Regions from separate parts of the Methylobacterium sp. ARG-1 genome, predicted to be linked through region 3. Evidence: riboswitches for the same ligand, from Rfam matches in the RefSeq annotation. Region 3 holds a riboswitch; each other region holds the start of a gene.

Region 1 (4,071 bases), on a different contig from region 3:
CGGCTCGGTCGGCATTCAGGGACGGCTGAGGTTGTCCGTCAGGTGTTCGCGAGACTCTCGAGGAGACGCTCGGCGGCGGGGCCAGACGAGGCCGGGTTCTGACCGGTGATCAGCAGGCCGTCGGCCACCACGTGCGGGGCCCAGTCGCCGAGCTTGGAGAACCGGCCGCCATTCCGCCGGAGCTCGTCCTCGACCAGGAAGGGAACGACCCGGGTGAGGCCGACCGCCTCTTCTTCGCTATTCGTGAACCCGGTCACCGCCTTGCCCTGGACGAGCGGCGTCCCGTCGGGGGATTTCGCGTGGCGGAGGACGCCGGGGGCATGGCAGACGAGCGCGACCGGCTTGCCGGCGCCCAGCGTCGTCTCGATCAGCTTGATCGAGGTCGGGTCCTCGGCGAGATCCCAAAGCGGACCGTGCCCACCCGGATAGAACACGGCGTCGAAGGTGTCGTGGGTGACGGCATCGAGCTTGGTCGTGTTCGACAGCGCCGACAGGGCATCCGAATCCGCCTCGAACCGGCGCGTCGCATCGGTCTGGGAACTGGGTTCGCTGCTCTTCGGGTCCAGCGGCGGCCGGCCCCCCTGGGGCGAGGCGAGCACGATCTCCGCGCCCGCATCCTCGAACACGTAGTAGGGCGCAGCGAGCTCCTCCAGCCAGAAGCCGGTCTTGCGGCCCGTGTCGCCGAGCTGATCGTGGGAGGTCAGCACCATCAGGATCTTCATCATCGGTCTCCGTATGTGTCGGGGTTGAAGCCAGGGATTGCGGGCGGCGGCTCCGCGGAGCGGGCCGCGCGGATCGTGGGTGGCGAGCGAAGGGGGCGGCGTTAGCGCGCCTTCGACGGCCGCTCTGCGACCTGGTCGTGCGTCGGCGCCGTCTCCATCGAGCGAACCGGGAGGCTCGCGCGGCGGACCTCGTTGGCCCTGGCCATGCGGACGGCGCCGATGGTCTCGAGGGTGATCCTCTCCTGTGCCGAGGCTGCGGGGATGCCGAGCACGGCACTCTCCAACCCGGCGATCACGAGGGATGGGAAGGCGAACGTCTTGGCCGCGTAGGGCATCGTATCTCTCCTGGTTGTGGTTGTGAGCGCTTGGCAGGTCGACGATGTCACGCCGTTCCTGTTAAGTAGACCGGTCGTCTCGGATTTACGCATACGTCGGCATGGTTCTGCTGCCTCCCCCTTCGTCGGATCGGCGTCAGGCGAGCCCGAGGATCCGCCGCGTCGTCGCCATCGCGGCCTCGAACGGCGCGTCGGTCCGCACGATCTTCGCCATCAGGCTCGCACCGAGCCAGACGTGATAGAGCGCCTCGGCGATGGTATGCGGCTCGCCCTCGACCTTAAGCGAGCCCTCCGCGACCCCCGCCTCGATGGCCCGTGCCAGCCGCTCGATGATCCCGGCGGTCCCGTCCTTGAGAGCGAGCCGCATGACCTCGGACAGGTCCGAGACCTCCGCGGCGAGCTTCACCGCCAGGCACTTGCGCTGGTAATCGACACTGCCCTGCGTCGCCTGCCATTTGCGCCAGTAGTTCATTAGGCGCTCGGCATGGTTCAGGCCGGGCTCCGCAAGGGTCGCGTCGAGATCGGCGAGATAGCCCTCGAAGTAGTCGGCCAGAAGCGCTTCGCCGAAAGCCTCCTTCGATCCGAAATAGTGGTAGAACGAGCCCTTCGGCACCCGGGCCGAAGCCAGGATCTCGTTGAGCCCCACACCGGAAAACCCCTTGGCACCCACGAGGCCGTACGCGGTGTCGAGGATCTCCTGCCGGGTGTCGGTATGCGCGTTTAGGCGTGCCATGACGCTGAGATAGCTCTGATTAGACCGGTCGTCTAGTGGCCGATGGCGAAATTTTTTGTGCGCTTCTGGGGCGGTCAAGGGGGACTCAATGTCGGCCTGACATCGCAGCTCGCACGCTTGGCCCAGCCCCCTGAGTGCGCCGACCACGACTCGAACCACCCCTAGGGTCGCGCGACCCGTATATGTGGCCGTCGCGCCACAGCGAATGTAACAACGTTGCATTCTGTGCATAGGCCGTTGACCCCGGGGGGCGCCGCGGCGAGTATCGATCGGCCAAGGTTCCCGCGGGCTTCGGTCCGTAGGCGAAGATGGGAATTCAGTGCGCCGACAACGGCAAAGCTGAAGCTGCCCCCGCAACTGTAAGTGGCGAGTTCCTGCTGCTCCTCGGTCACTGATGCCGCGCATCGGGAAGGCCAGGCAGGGATCGTGACCCGCGAGCCAGGAGACCTGCCTCGGCGCGACGACAACCCTTGGGCGGGGTGCCCCGGTGGAACGCATGTCCGGCGCGGCCACGCGGGCCCGTCGCGCGCACGCGCTCACGCTTGGCCCCCGGCTCAATAACCCAGAGTGTGCCGGTGCCAGTCCGCCCGAAGCCGACTACGACCGAACCGTTCGCGAAAGCCCGCGGCCCGCGGATCCGCTCACGGTCGCGGCTCCGCCGCCACAGCCCGCGTGTCGCCCTCGCGGCGGTCCTCACAGCGGGTTCGCCAATCGGCGAGACGCGCGCGCAGGAGAGCGTCGCCCTGGAGGAAGTCTCGGTCGAGCATGTCGGCGGCAGCGCGGCCCCCGGTACGACGAGCGCGTCGGACAGCATCGGCCTGATCGGGCCGACCCCCGGCTACAGCGCGACTCGGGCGGTCAGCGCGACCCGGACCGCGACCCCGCAGATCGACGTGCCGCAGGTCGTCACCGTTGCACCCCGGGAGGTGATCAACGACTTGGCCGCCACACGCGTCGATCGCGTGTTCAATTATCTCCCCGGCGTCGCGCAGCAGAACAATTTCGGCGGCCTGAGCATCTTCAGCTACGCCATCCGCGGGGTGACCACCTCGGAGATCTACAAGAACGGCTTCCCCCTCAACCGCGGTACGCCGCCCCCGCCCGATGCGCAGAACATCGAGCGGATCGAGGTGCTGAAGGGGCCTGGCGCCGGCTTGGTCGGACGCAGCGATCCCGGCGGCCTGGTGAACATCATCACCAAGCAGCCCACCGCCCAGCGCTTCGTCGAGATGGGCACCCAGGTCGATTCGTTCGGGCTGACCCGCGGCACGGTCGATGCCGGCGGCGCCCTCAATGAGGACGGCACGGTCCTTTACCGGTTCAACCTCGCGGCCCAGGGGGCGGGCAGCTTCCGGGACTTCGTCAACAGCGACCGTCTGCTCGTCGCGCCGGTGGTGAGCTGGCAGGTCACGCCGGATACCCGGGTCACGGTCGAGACCGAGTTCGTCAAGAACCGCATCGTGTTCGACCGCGGGGTGATCGCGATCAACAAGCAGCTCGGCTTCCTGCCGATTTCACGCTTCCTGGGGGAGCCGGGCCAGAGCACCGACCAGAGCAACAACACCCTGCAGCTGCGCGTCGACCACCGCTTCGACGATGCGTGGCAGATGCGGCTCGCGACCTACCTCAACACGGGCGACTTGGAGGGCGAGTCCGCCGAGGTCCGCTCGCTTGCCGCCGACAACCGCACGGTGTCGCGCGACCGCAACGTGCGTGACTACCGCTGGGACGTGGCGATCGGTCAGGCCGAACTGCTCGGGCGCTTCGACACGGTTGGGATCGGCCACACCGTGCTGCTGGGAGTCGACCGCGAGAGCACGGACAGCCGCACACAATATTTCCGCTCGAACTTCCGCACGAGCCCCTTCGCGCTGGACATCTACGCGCCGGTCTACGGGCAGGCGCTGCCGCCGATCACGATCCCGCGCAACAATCTGGAGCGCGTCACCAATACCGGCCTGTACGCCCAGGACGAGATCGTCCTCAGCCCGCAATGGCGGGCGCTCGTCGGCATGCGCGTGGACATCTTCGAGCAGTCGTTCCGGGAGCGGGCCCCGCGCAGCCAGGTCGATCAATCCCGGGTTGCGGCCTCACCCCGGGCGGGCCTCGTCTACCGCCCGATCCCGGAATTCGCGCTCTACACCAATGTCGGCACGAGCTTCCGCCCGAATATCGGCCCGGACGCCGCATCCGTGGCACGGGGAGTGCCGCTCGCACCCGAGACCGGCCTCGGCTACGAGGTCGGCGTGAAGTCCGAGCTGTTCGGCGGCAACCTTCTGCT
Region 2 (4,071 bases), on a different contig from region 3:
CCCGAGCCCGCCCGCGAGGCCGAACAGGTGGTGCCAGCGCGCCAGCCCGCGATAGGGCGTCACGGCGCCCCTGGCGTAGCGGCGGCGCAGGCGCAAGCGCCAGATCCCGATGGCGAGGCCGCTGAGCGCGCTCAGGGCGGCGAGCCCCGAGAGCCAGAGCAGGACCGTGCGCCACAGCTCTGCCCGGGCGCGCAAAGGTGTCAGGTAGATCCAGTGCGGCACCGAGCCGAGCCAGTTCCAGGCGCGCTCGAACCGGGTCGTGTCGAGGGCGATCTCGCCGGTGACCTGCGAGACGTAGAGCTCGATCCCTGCGGGATCGCCGAGCGCGATCTTGTGGAACGGCCGGAGCGGGTCGTAGCGGGCGGTGACGGTCCACTGGTCCCGCTCCACCGGCTCGACGCGGGCGCCCGGCCGGTCCCCGGCGGCGAGCCGCAGGGCCGCCTCCGCGTCGACCGGGCCGAGCCGCGTGCCAGTCCGACCCGAGACCGTCGCTCGCGCCCCGTCGCGGCCGGTGATCCGGTAGACCGGCTCGGCGCCGCGCATCTCCAGGGAAAACGCCGCCGGCACGCCCGCGATGCCGCCGGCCGCGAGCGCCGCATCCGGCGCGACCGCGACCTCGCCCCAGGCGATCGGCGCGAGGCGTGCGAGGCGCTCAGGCGGCGTGAGCACCGGGAACGGCACGTAGAGCATCACCAGCCCGGAGCCGATCCAGAGCGCGAAGAACAGGGCCGTCGCGATCCCGGCCCAGCGGTGGAACAGCAGCAGCCAGCGTCGGACCGCCTGTCCGATCCAGCGCCTCACCAAGCCACCGTGTAGGCGAGCTCCACCGAGCGCGGCCGGCCCAGCAGCCAGTTGGTGCCGACGCCGTTCACGGCGTTGCCGCTGATCGCGTAGACCTTGTCGAACAGGTTGTAGACCCGCAGGCTCAGGCGCGAATCCACCGTGACCTGATGGTCGAGCACGAGGTTGACCAGGTTGTAGGCCGGTCGTCGGGCCGTGTTCGCGAAGTCGCTGTAGACCTGGCCGACGTTCTGGAGCCCGACCCGGGCGGTCCAGTCCCGGGAGACGTCCCAGGTCAGCCATAAATTGGCGACGCGCTCGGGCACGTCGATCGGCTGGTTGCCGGCATACGAGACGGTGGCGCCGTTCACGCTCTGGTCGAAAGCGTCGTATTGCGCGTGCAGCAGCGCGAGGTTGCCGTCGAGCCGCCAGCCCGGGGCGAAGTGCCAGCCCAGCGCCAGCTCGAAGCCCTGCGAGGATTGGCTCCCGACCTGGGTCGACAGGGTCGGCTGGCCCGGCACGGCGGAGATCAGGTTGTCCTTGACGATCCGGTAGCCGGCCACCGTCCATTCGAGGGCGCCGTCGAAGGCCAGCCCCTTGGCGCCGATCTCGACCTGCGTGCCGGTGGCGAGCTGGAATCCCGCCAGCGACTGGTTGAGCGTGATGAGGCTGTTCACCGGGTCGGTGGCGAAGCTGTACTGCGCGTAGAGGGCGCTGTCCGGCGTCGGGTTGTAGACCAGGCCGAACCGGTAACCGAGGGCGCGGTAGGTTTTTTCGAACTGCGATCCACTCTGCAAATCCTCGCGCTGGAGCGTCGGCACATCGAGGCGCATGCCGGTGAGGAACGAGAGCTTGTCGGACAGGATCACCCGGTCCTCGGCGAAGACCGAGGCCTGGCTGGTCTGCGTGGCGTAGGCCGGCCGCGCCCGCCCGTTCTGCGGGAAGTAGCCCGGATCGTAACCGGTCAGCGGCACGCTGGTAATCTGGTCGAAGTAGAAATTGTTCGTGTGGCGGAAGTCGATGTGGTTCACGTCGAACCCGACCGCGAACGCGTTCGGCAGGCCGAACAGGCTGCCCTTGACGCTGGCGTCGAGGCGATTCCCGACCTGTTCCTGGCTGTGATAGATCTCGAGGTAATCGCCGCGATCGACCAGTCCCGTCCCGCGATTGTAGCTGTATTGCTCGGTATCGAGCCAGTGCCGCCGGCTGGTGAGCCGATAGGCGGTGTTGCGCACGATGATGTCGGCCGAGGGCGTCCACTCGGTCTTGAACTGGGTCCAGTTATCCGCCCAGGTGATCTTCGCGTCGCGGACGTTGTAGTTGTTGAACCGGATCAGGTCCGGGATTCTGCCTTCGACCAGGGGCGTGCCCCAGTAGCGCGCCGGCTCCTGGTAGCCGAGATCGTGGCTCACCGTGAAGGCGAGGTCCGGGCTCGGCTGGAACAGCAGGGCGGCCGAGACCGCGAGGTTGCGGAAATCGCCCTCGGGCCGGATCCAGCCGTCCGCACGGTTGCCGCTGACGTTCAGGCGATACGCGAAGGTCTCGCCGAATTCCTCCCGGCCGAGCGCCCCACCCGAATCCAGCGCGAGCCGCGCAACGCCGTCGGTGCCGATCACCGCGCGGGCCACGTTGATCGGCACGAAGACCGGCTTCTTGGGCACGACGTTGATGACGCCGCCGATGGCGCCGTCGCCGTAGAGCACCGAGGACGGCCCGCGCAGCACCTCGATGCGCTCGACGTTCCAGGTGTCGAACGGGAACGTGACCGTGTTGGCGCCGACATAGAAGCGGGTGCCGTCGTAGAGCTGCTGGATCGAGTTCGGCCCCGCGAAGCCGCGGGCGGTGAACGCGCCGTTGCCGTTGCCCGGCGCCGCGATCGTGGTGATGCCGGTCGCGTCCTGCGTCACCGCCTCGGCGATCGTGTCCTGGCCGCGCAGCCGCGCGGTCTCGCCGGACACGATGTCGACGCTCGCGGGCGTCTCCAGCGGTGTCAGGCCGAGCCGGCTCGCGGTCCGGTCGGGGGTGCGCAGGTTCAGCCCGGTCGGGGCGGCCCGGGTCAGGCTGACGCCGCCCTCCCCCTCGACGGAGAGCTGATCGAGGGCGACGCTCTCCTGGGACGCGGCCGGGCTCGCCAAGAGGGTGAGGAGGGCTCCGCAGAGCGGCGCGCGCCGGCTGCGGAGAGGATTTTTTGGTCGGGACATGGCGTGCGTGGATCCATGCGCGGCGGCCGCCGGCCCGGATGTCCTATAAGCAATGTTATAACATTGCTATCCGTGTCGGCCGGGTCTTGCGCGCTTCGAGCGCAGGGGCTGAGGATCGGGCCGCGCGAAAACGCGGCCGAGATCGGCACGACAAGGGAGGACATCGGGAACCGGAACGCGGGCGCGCTTGCTGTGGCACGTCACCGCGAACAAGGTCTCGCCGACCCCGCTGGCGCGAGGCCGTCTCGACACCCGCCAGGACACCCCGCCCGGCGCGTTTCGCGTGTGACCACGGCTGACGGCAGGTCTCCTGGCTCGCGGGTCGCCGCCCTCGCACCGTCTTCCCGGGCCGAAACCCAGTGACGTGGTGGTGAAGGGCTCACCGCTTACAGTTGCGGGGACAGCCGCGGCATCGGGGAAGACCCCTCACCGCGTTCCCTTTTGATCCCCGAGGGGAACCGTCGGGGATCAGCTTGGCCGTGTGCTGCCGGGACGTCAAGCGTCTGGATATCTTCGGTTGTGTGCAGGTCCCTTCCGCACCGGCCTGGACGACCGGCTGGACGTCGGGGGCCTTGGCGGGCTTGCTAGGCGCGGGTCAGGATGAAAATTCTTTTGAAATTCAGCAGTGTATTTCTGGCGGATATCATCGGATACTGTTGCTATTTATTGTCAAAATGAAACAATTAATCTCAGAATAATTTGCGTGATGACGAACATCATCACGGATTACATAGAATCGTTGACGGTGGAACCACTGGTAGTCTGCTGCGTATATCGGCAAAGATCGTAGAGAAATGAGGTAGGGTCATCTCAAAGTACGTGCGAGACGTTTTTATGACCGATGGTCTAGTGCTGAGATATACAAGGGGGACGCGATGAGTATCACGTATCAACTGGAAAATCCGGGTCATCCGGGCGGGTTCGTGCGGCGCAACATTTTGGAGGCGCGCAACCTGACCGTCATGGCCGCGGCCAGCTTGCTCGGCGTGACCCGTCAGGCGCTGTCAGACTTCCTCAACGAGAAGACGGCACTCACGGCGGAGCTGGCCCTGCGCATCGAGGCGGTGTTCGGGTGCAGCATGGAAACGCT
Region 3 (4,071 bases):
GTGCAGTAGCGGGTTGCGTATTGCGCCTTCTGCGCCGGGTCCACGTTCGGAGCGCCGTAGGACAGGCTGCCCAGGCTCGGCACGTAGCTCTGGCGGACCGTGATCTCCCGACCGGCCGGGAAGACCTGCCGGCGCCAGAACTTCGATTTCAGCGTCCAGAGCGGGACATCCGCGATCGTGCCATCCGTGTGCACCTGCCGCTCCAGGATGCCGGCAGCGGCCAGAGCGAGGCGTCGGCTCTCGCCCAGACGGCGCAGGGCCTCTTCCGTCGCCTCGACGGTCGGCATCAGGGGAATGCCCAGGCCCTTGAGGCGATCGGTGATCTCGACCGGCGGCGCACCGTTCCGGATCAGGAACGCCCTTTGCTCGACTTGCGATTCGACCGGCCGTCCATCGACCTCGGTCGCGAACTTGAGGAAGTTGTCGTGGGCCGGATCGGGAATCGCGGTCAGCATCTCGCGATCCCCGGTGATGTCGGGCATCGGAAACGCGATGGTGGTCTCGATATCGGCGTCGGTGAGGTTGCGGAACCGGTAGTCGATCCGCACGGCCTTCTCGGACAGGTACAGCTCCTCGGAGGCGAGCGCGATCTTGTCGGTCTTCTCGAGGACCAGACCGCCCGCGGCGAGCGCGGCGCTGCTGTCATCCGCCCGGGCGGGCAAGGACGCCGTTGCCGCAAGGGCGCAGGCCAGCCACAAGGTTCGCATCGGTATCACACTCAATATGCTCGGGAAGCGGCGGCCTGCGCGGCCGCTGCGGGAGCCGTCCGCCGGCAGTCCGGGTGATCGGGGCTGGTCGCGTTCGGCAAGTCGGAGCGAGACGGTTTGGCCGCGAAGATCGTCGCCCGGACGCGGCAAAAGCTTCACAGCAACCAACCACACCACTGAACCACGTCGTACCCGAAGAGTCGGAGATGATTCCGCCGCGCCTCCGTTGTGCGAGAGCTGTCATGCGTCTACAACGATCCCGTGACGGTGCCCCGGCAACGGGGTGAAAAGGGAATGCGGTGAGGAGCGCGAGTTCCGAATCCGCGGCTGCCCCCGCAACTGTGAGCGGCGAGCGTCTGCCAGTAGGCCACCGGAGCGATCCGGGAAGGCGGCAGGCGCGCCGAGCCGCGAGCCAGGAGACCTGCCGTCACGCTGAGATCCCGCAATGCCGCCGGTGGGGCGGCTGGAGACACGCTGATGATTACCTCGACCCTCGCACCCGTCGCAACCGGCACCCGCGCTGCTGAGCGCCCGATCGCCGTCGCGATCGCGGCTTTCCTCGGCCTCGGCCTGCTGTTCATGGCGGGCTTCTCGCCGGCGATCGCGCTGCACAACGCGGCGCACGATTTCCGGCACACCCAGAACTTCCCCTGCCACTGACGCCCCTGCGCCAGGGATGATCATCCGGCTTCTGTCGGCGGCTCTGGCCGCCGGCTTCCTCGCGGCCGTCGTCGTGACAGGCCTCGAGCTGACGCTGACCTCGCCGTTGATCGTGGCGGCCGAGCGTTACGAACATCATCAGACGCAGCAGGCCGAGCGCGGCCTCCCGATCATCCTGGCGCATGCCGGGCACGATCATGCCGCGCCGGATGCTGCGCTCGAATGGCAGCCCGGTGAGGGCCTGCCACGCATGGCGTTCACGGCCCTGGCGACCCTCGTGGGCGCGGTGGGCTATGCCCTGCTGCTCGGTGCGGCGATCCTCGCCTGCGGGCGCGAGCCGACCCGCCAGGTCGGCGTCGCCTTTGCGATTGCGGGCTTCGCCAGCGTCGCCCTCGCCCCGGGCCTCGGCCTGCCGCCGGAGCTGCCGGGCAGCGAGGCGGCACCGCTCGCCACGCGCCAAGCCTGGTGGGTGATGACCGCCGCCGCCACCGGCATGGGCCTGTACCTGATCACGATCCGGCGCTCGCTGATCGCGATCCTGGGTGGGCTCGTTCTGATCATCGCCCCGCACGTGGCCGGCGCACCGCAGGCCCCCGAGGCCGCCTCCGAGCTTCCGGCGGCGCTGGCGGCACAGTTTGCGGCCCGGTCGTTGGCGATCAGCTTCGTCTTCTGGCTGCTGATCGGCCTCGGCTTCGGCTGGGCCTGGCAGGCTTTCGCCCGGGGCCCGGCACGCGGGACGGCCCATGCCTGAGACCGTCCTCTACGTCTGCACCACCTGCCGCCGCCCGGGCGACGACCCGGACGGCCCGCGGGCCGGAGCGCGCCTGCTGGACGCTTTGCGCGCGGGCAACGCGGCGCCGGACCTGCGGATCGAGGGGGTCGAGTGCCTCTCGGTCTGCAAGCGGCCCTGCTCGGTGGCGGTCGCCTCCGCGAACCGCTGGACCTACGTCTACGGCGACATGGATCCGATCGAGTCCGCCGCCATTATCCTCGGCGGCCTCGCGTCCTACGCGGCGACGCAGGACGGCATCGTACCGTGGCGGGAACGGCCCGCCGCCTTCAAGACCGGCGTGATCGCCCGGATCCCGCCCTTTCCCGATCCCCGCCCGCTTCCGGCCGGCACCCTGGAGGCTGCGGAATGACCATCGTCGCCAAGATCCCCTGCACCATCGTTACCGGCTTCCTCGGCGCCGGAAAGACTACGCTGGTCCGCCACGTCGTCGAGAACGCGAAGGGCCGCCGCTTGGCGATCCTGGTGAACGAATTCGGCGATGTCGGCTTCGACAAGTCGTTCCTGGCCGCCTGCGGCGTCGAGGGCTGTACCGAGGACTCCATCGTCGAGCTGCCGAATGGCTGCATCTGCTGCACCGTGGCCGACGATTTCGTGCCGGCTCTCGAGACCCTGCTCGGCCGCGCCGAGCCGCCGGAGCACATCCTGATCGAGACCTCCGGCCTGGCCCTACCGAAGCCCCTGGTCCAGGCGTTCCAGTGGCCGGCGATCCGCTCGCGGGTCACTGTGGACGGCGTGGTGGCGGTGGTCGATGGGCCGGCCGTGGCCGCCGGAGCCTTCGCGGAGGATCCCGAGGCGCTGGCCGCCCAGCGCGCTGCCGACACGGCGGTCGATCACGACAACCCGCTCGAGGAAGTGTTCGAGGACCAGCTCCTCTGCGCCGACCTCGTCGTGCTCAACAAGTCCGACCTGCTCGATGCCGAGACCCGGGCGCGGGTGCGCGCCGAGGTCGAGGCGCATCTGCCCCGGGCCGTGAAGGTGGTCGAGACCGCCAACGGCGCCATCGACCCGCTGGTCCTGCTCGGGCTCGGCGCGGCCGCCGAGAACGATCTCGACGCCCGCCCCTCGCATCACGGCGACGGCGAGGATCACGACCACGACGATTTCGAGACCGTGGCCCTCCCGGTGCGCCCGGCCATCACCGCCGGCGACCTGGCGGCCCGCGTGGAGAAAGCCGCCGAAGCTCCGGGCGTCCTGCGCATCAAGGGGTTCGCCGAGGTCGAGGGCAAGGCCATGCGCCTCGTGGTGCAGGGCGTTGGCCGGCGCGTCGTCCACCATTTCGATCGGCCCTGGCGGGCGGGCGAGAGCCGTGACGGGCGCCTCGTGGTGATCGGCTTGAAGGGGTTCGATCAGGGCGCCGTCGCCGCGGCGCTCGCGGGATGAAGCCGGTCGCGCGCGGTCCCTCGCCGAGACGCTGCGCGCGCGCCCATTTCGGCGCGGCCTAGGAGGCGCGCCATGCATCTCGTTCGCATCGATACCGTCTCCCTCGATGACGGCGAGGCGGCCGTGGATCTCGGGCAGGAGCCCGGGGACCTCGTCGTGCTATCGTTCACCGACAGCGACCTCGCCGGGATCGGGCAGGCCCAGGCCGCCGAGCCGGGTCTGCCGAGCCTGCGGCTCGCCAAGCTCGCCAAGCTCCGGCATCCGATGTCGGTCGATCTCTATGTCGAGCGCGTGGTGTCGCGGGCGAAGCTCGTGGTGATCCGCTGCCTCGGCGGCCTGGATTACTGGCGCTACGGGATCGAAAGCTGCGCCGCCGCGGCACGGGCGCACGGCGTCGTGCTGGCGGTGCTAGCAGGCGACGACCGGCCGGACCCGCGGCTGGCCGGCTTCTCCACCGATCCGGATTTCGCGCAGCAGCTCGACGCGTATTTTCGTGCCGGCGGCCCGGAGAATCTGCGGCGGATGCTGCGC

What was found. Region 3 has a riboswitch for cobalamin ahead of AKJ13_RS08900 (CbtB-domain containing protein). Riboswitches for the same ligand answer to the same signal wherever they lie in the genome.
Region 1: another riboswitch for cobalamin. It lies ahead of AKJ13_RS13135 (TonB-dependent siderophore receptor); the one in region 3 lies ahead of AKJ13_RS08900 (CbtB-domain containing protein).
Region 2: another riboswitch for cobalamin. It lies ahead of AKJ13_RS21445 (TonB-dependent siderophore receptor); the one in region 3 lies ahead of AKJ13_RS08900 (CbtB-domain containing protein).

The regions. Positions count from the first base shown of each region.
Region 1 is NZ_LHCD01000011.1:127,292-131,362, reverse strand. Features, by position in the region: gene AKJ13_RS13150 (type 1 glutamine amidotransferase domain-containing protein) at 39-722, opposite strand; gene AKJ13_RS13145 (hypothetical protein) at 824-1,057, opposite strand; gene AKJ13_RS13140 (TetR/AcrR family transcriptional regulator) at 1,194-1,790, opposite strand; cobalamin riboswitch at 2,050-2,260, shown strand; gene AKJ13_RS13135 (TonB-dependent siderophore receptor) at 2,426-4,071, shown strand, end outside.
Region 2 is NZ_LHCD01000027.1:33,214-37,284, forward strand. Features, by position in the region: gene AKJ13_RS21440 (peptidase) at 1-801, opposite strand, end outside; gene AKJ13_RS21445 (TonB-dependent siderophore receptor) at 798-2,981, opposite strand; cobalamin riboswitch at 3,264-3,459, opposite strand; gene AKJ13_RS21450 (HigA family addiction module antitoxin) at 3,857-4,071, shown strand, end outside.
Region 3 is NZ_LHCD01000006.1:86,803-90,873, forward strand. Features, by position in the region: gene AKJ13_RS08895 (DUF4424 domain-containing protein) at 1-707, opposite strand, end outside; cobalamin riboswitch at 956-1,151, shown strand; gene AKJ13_RS08900 (CbtB-domain containing protein) at 1,185-1,367, shown strand; gene AKJ13_RS08905 (CbtA family protein) at 1,384-2,118, shown strand; gene AKJ13_RS08910 (DUF1636 domain-containing protein) at 2,111-2,509, shown strand; gene cobW (cobalamin biosynthesis protein CobW) at 2,506-3,540, shown strand; gene cobN (cobaltochelatase subunit CobN) at 3,613-4,071, shown strand, end outside.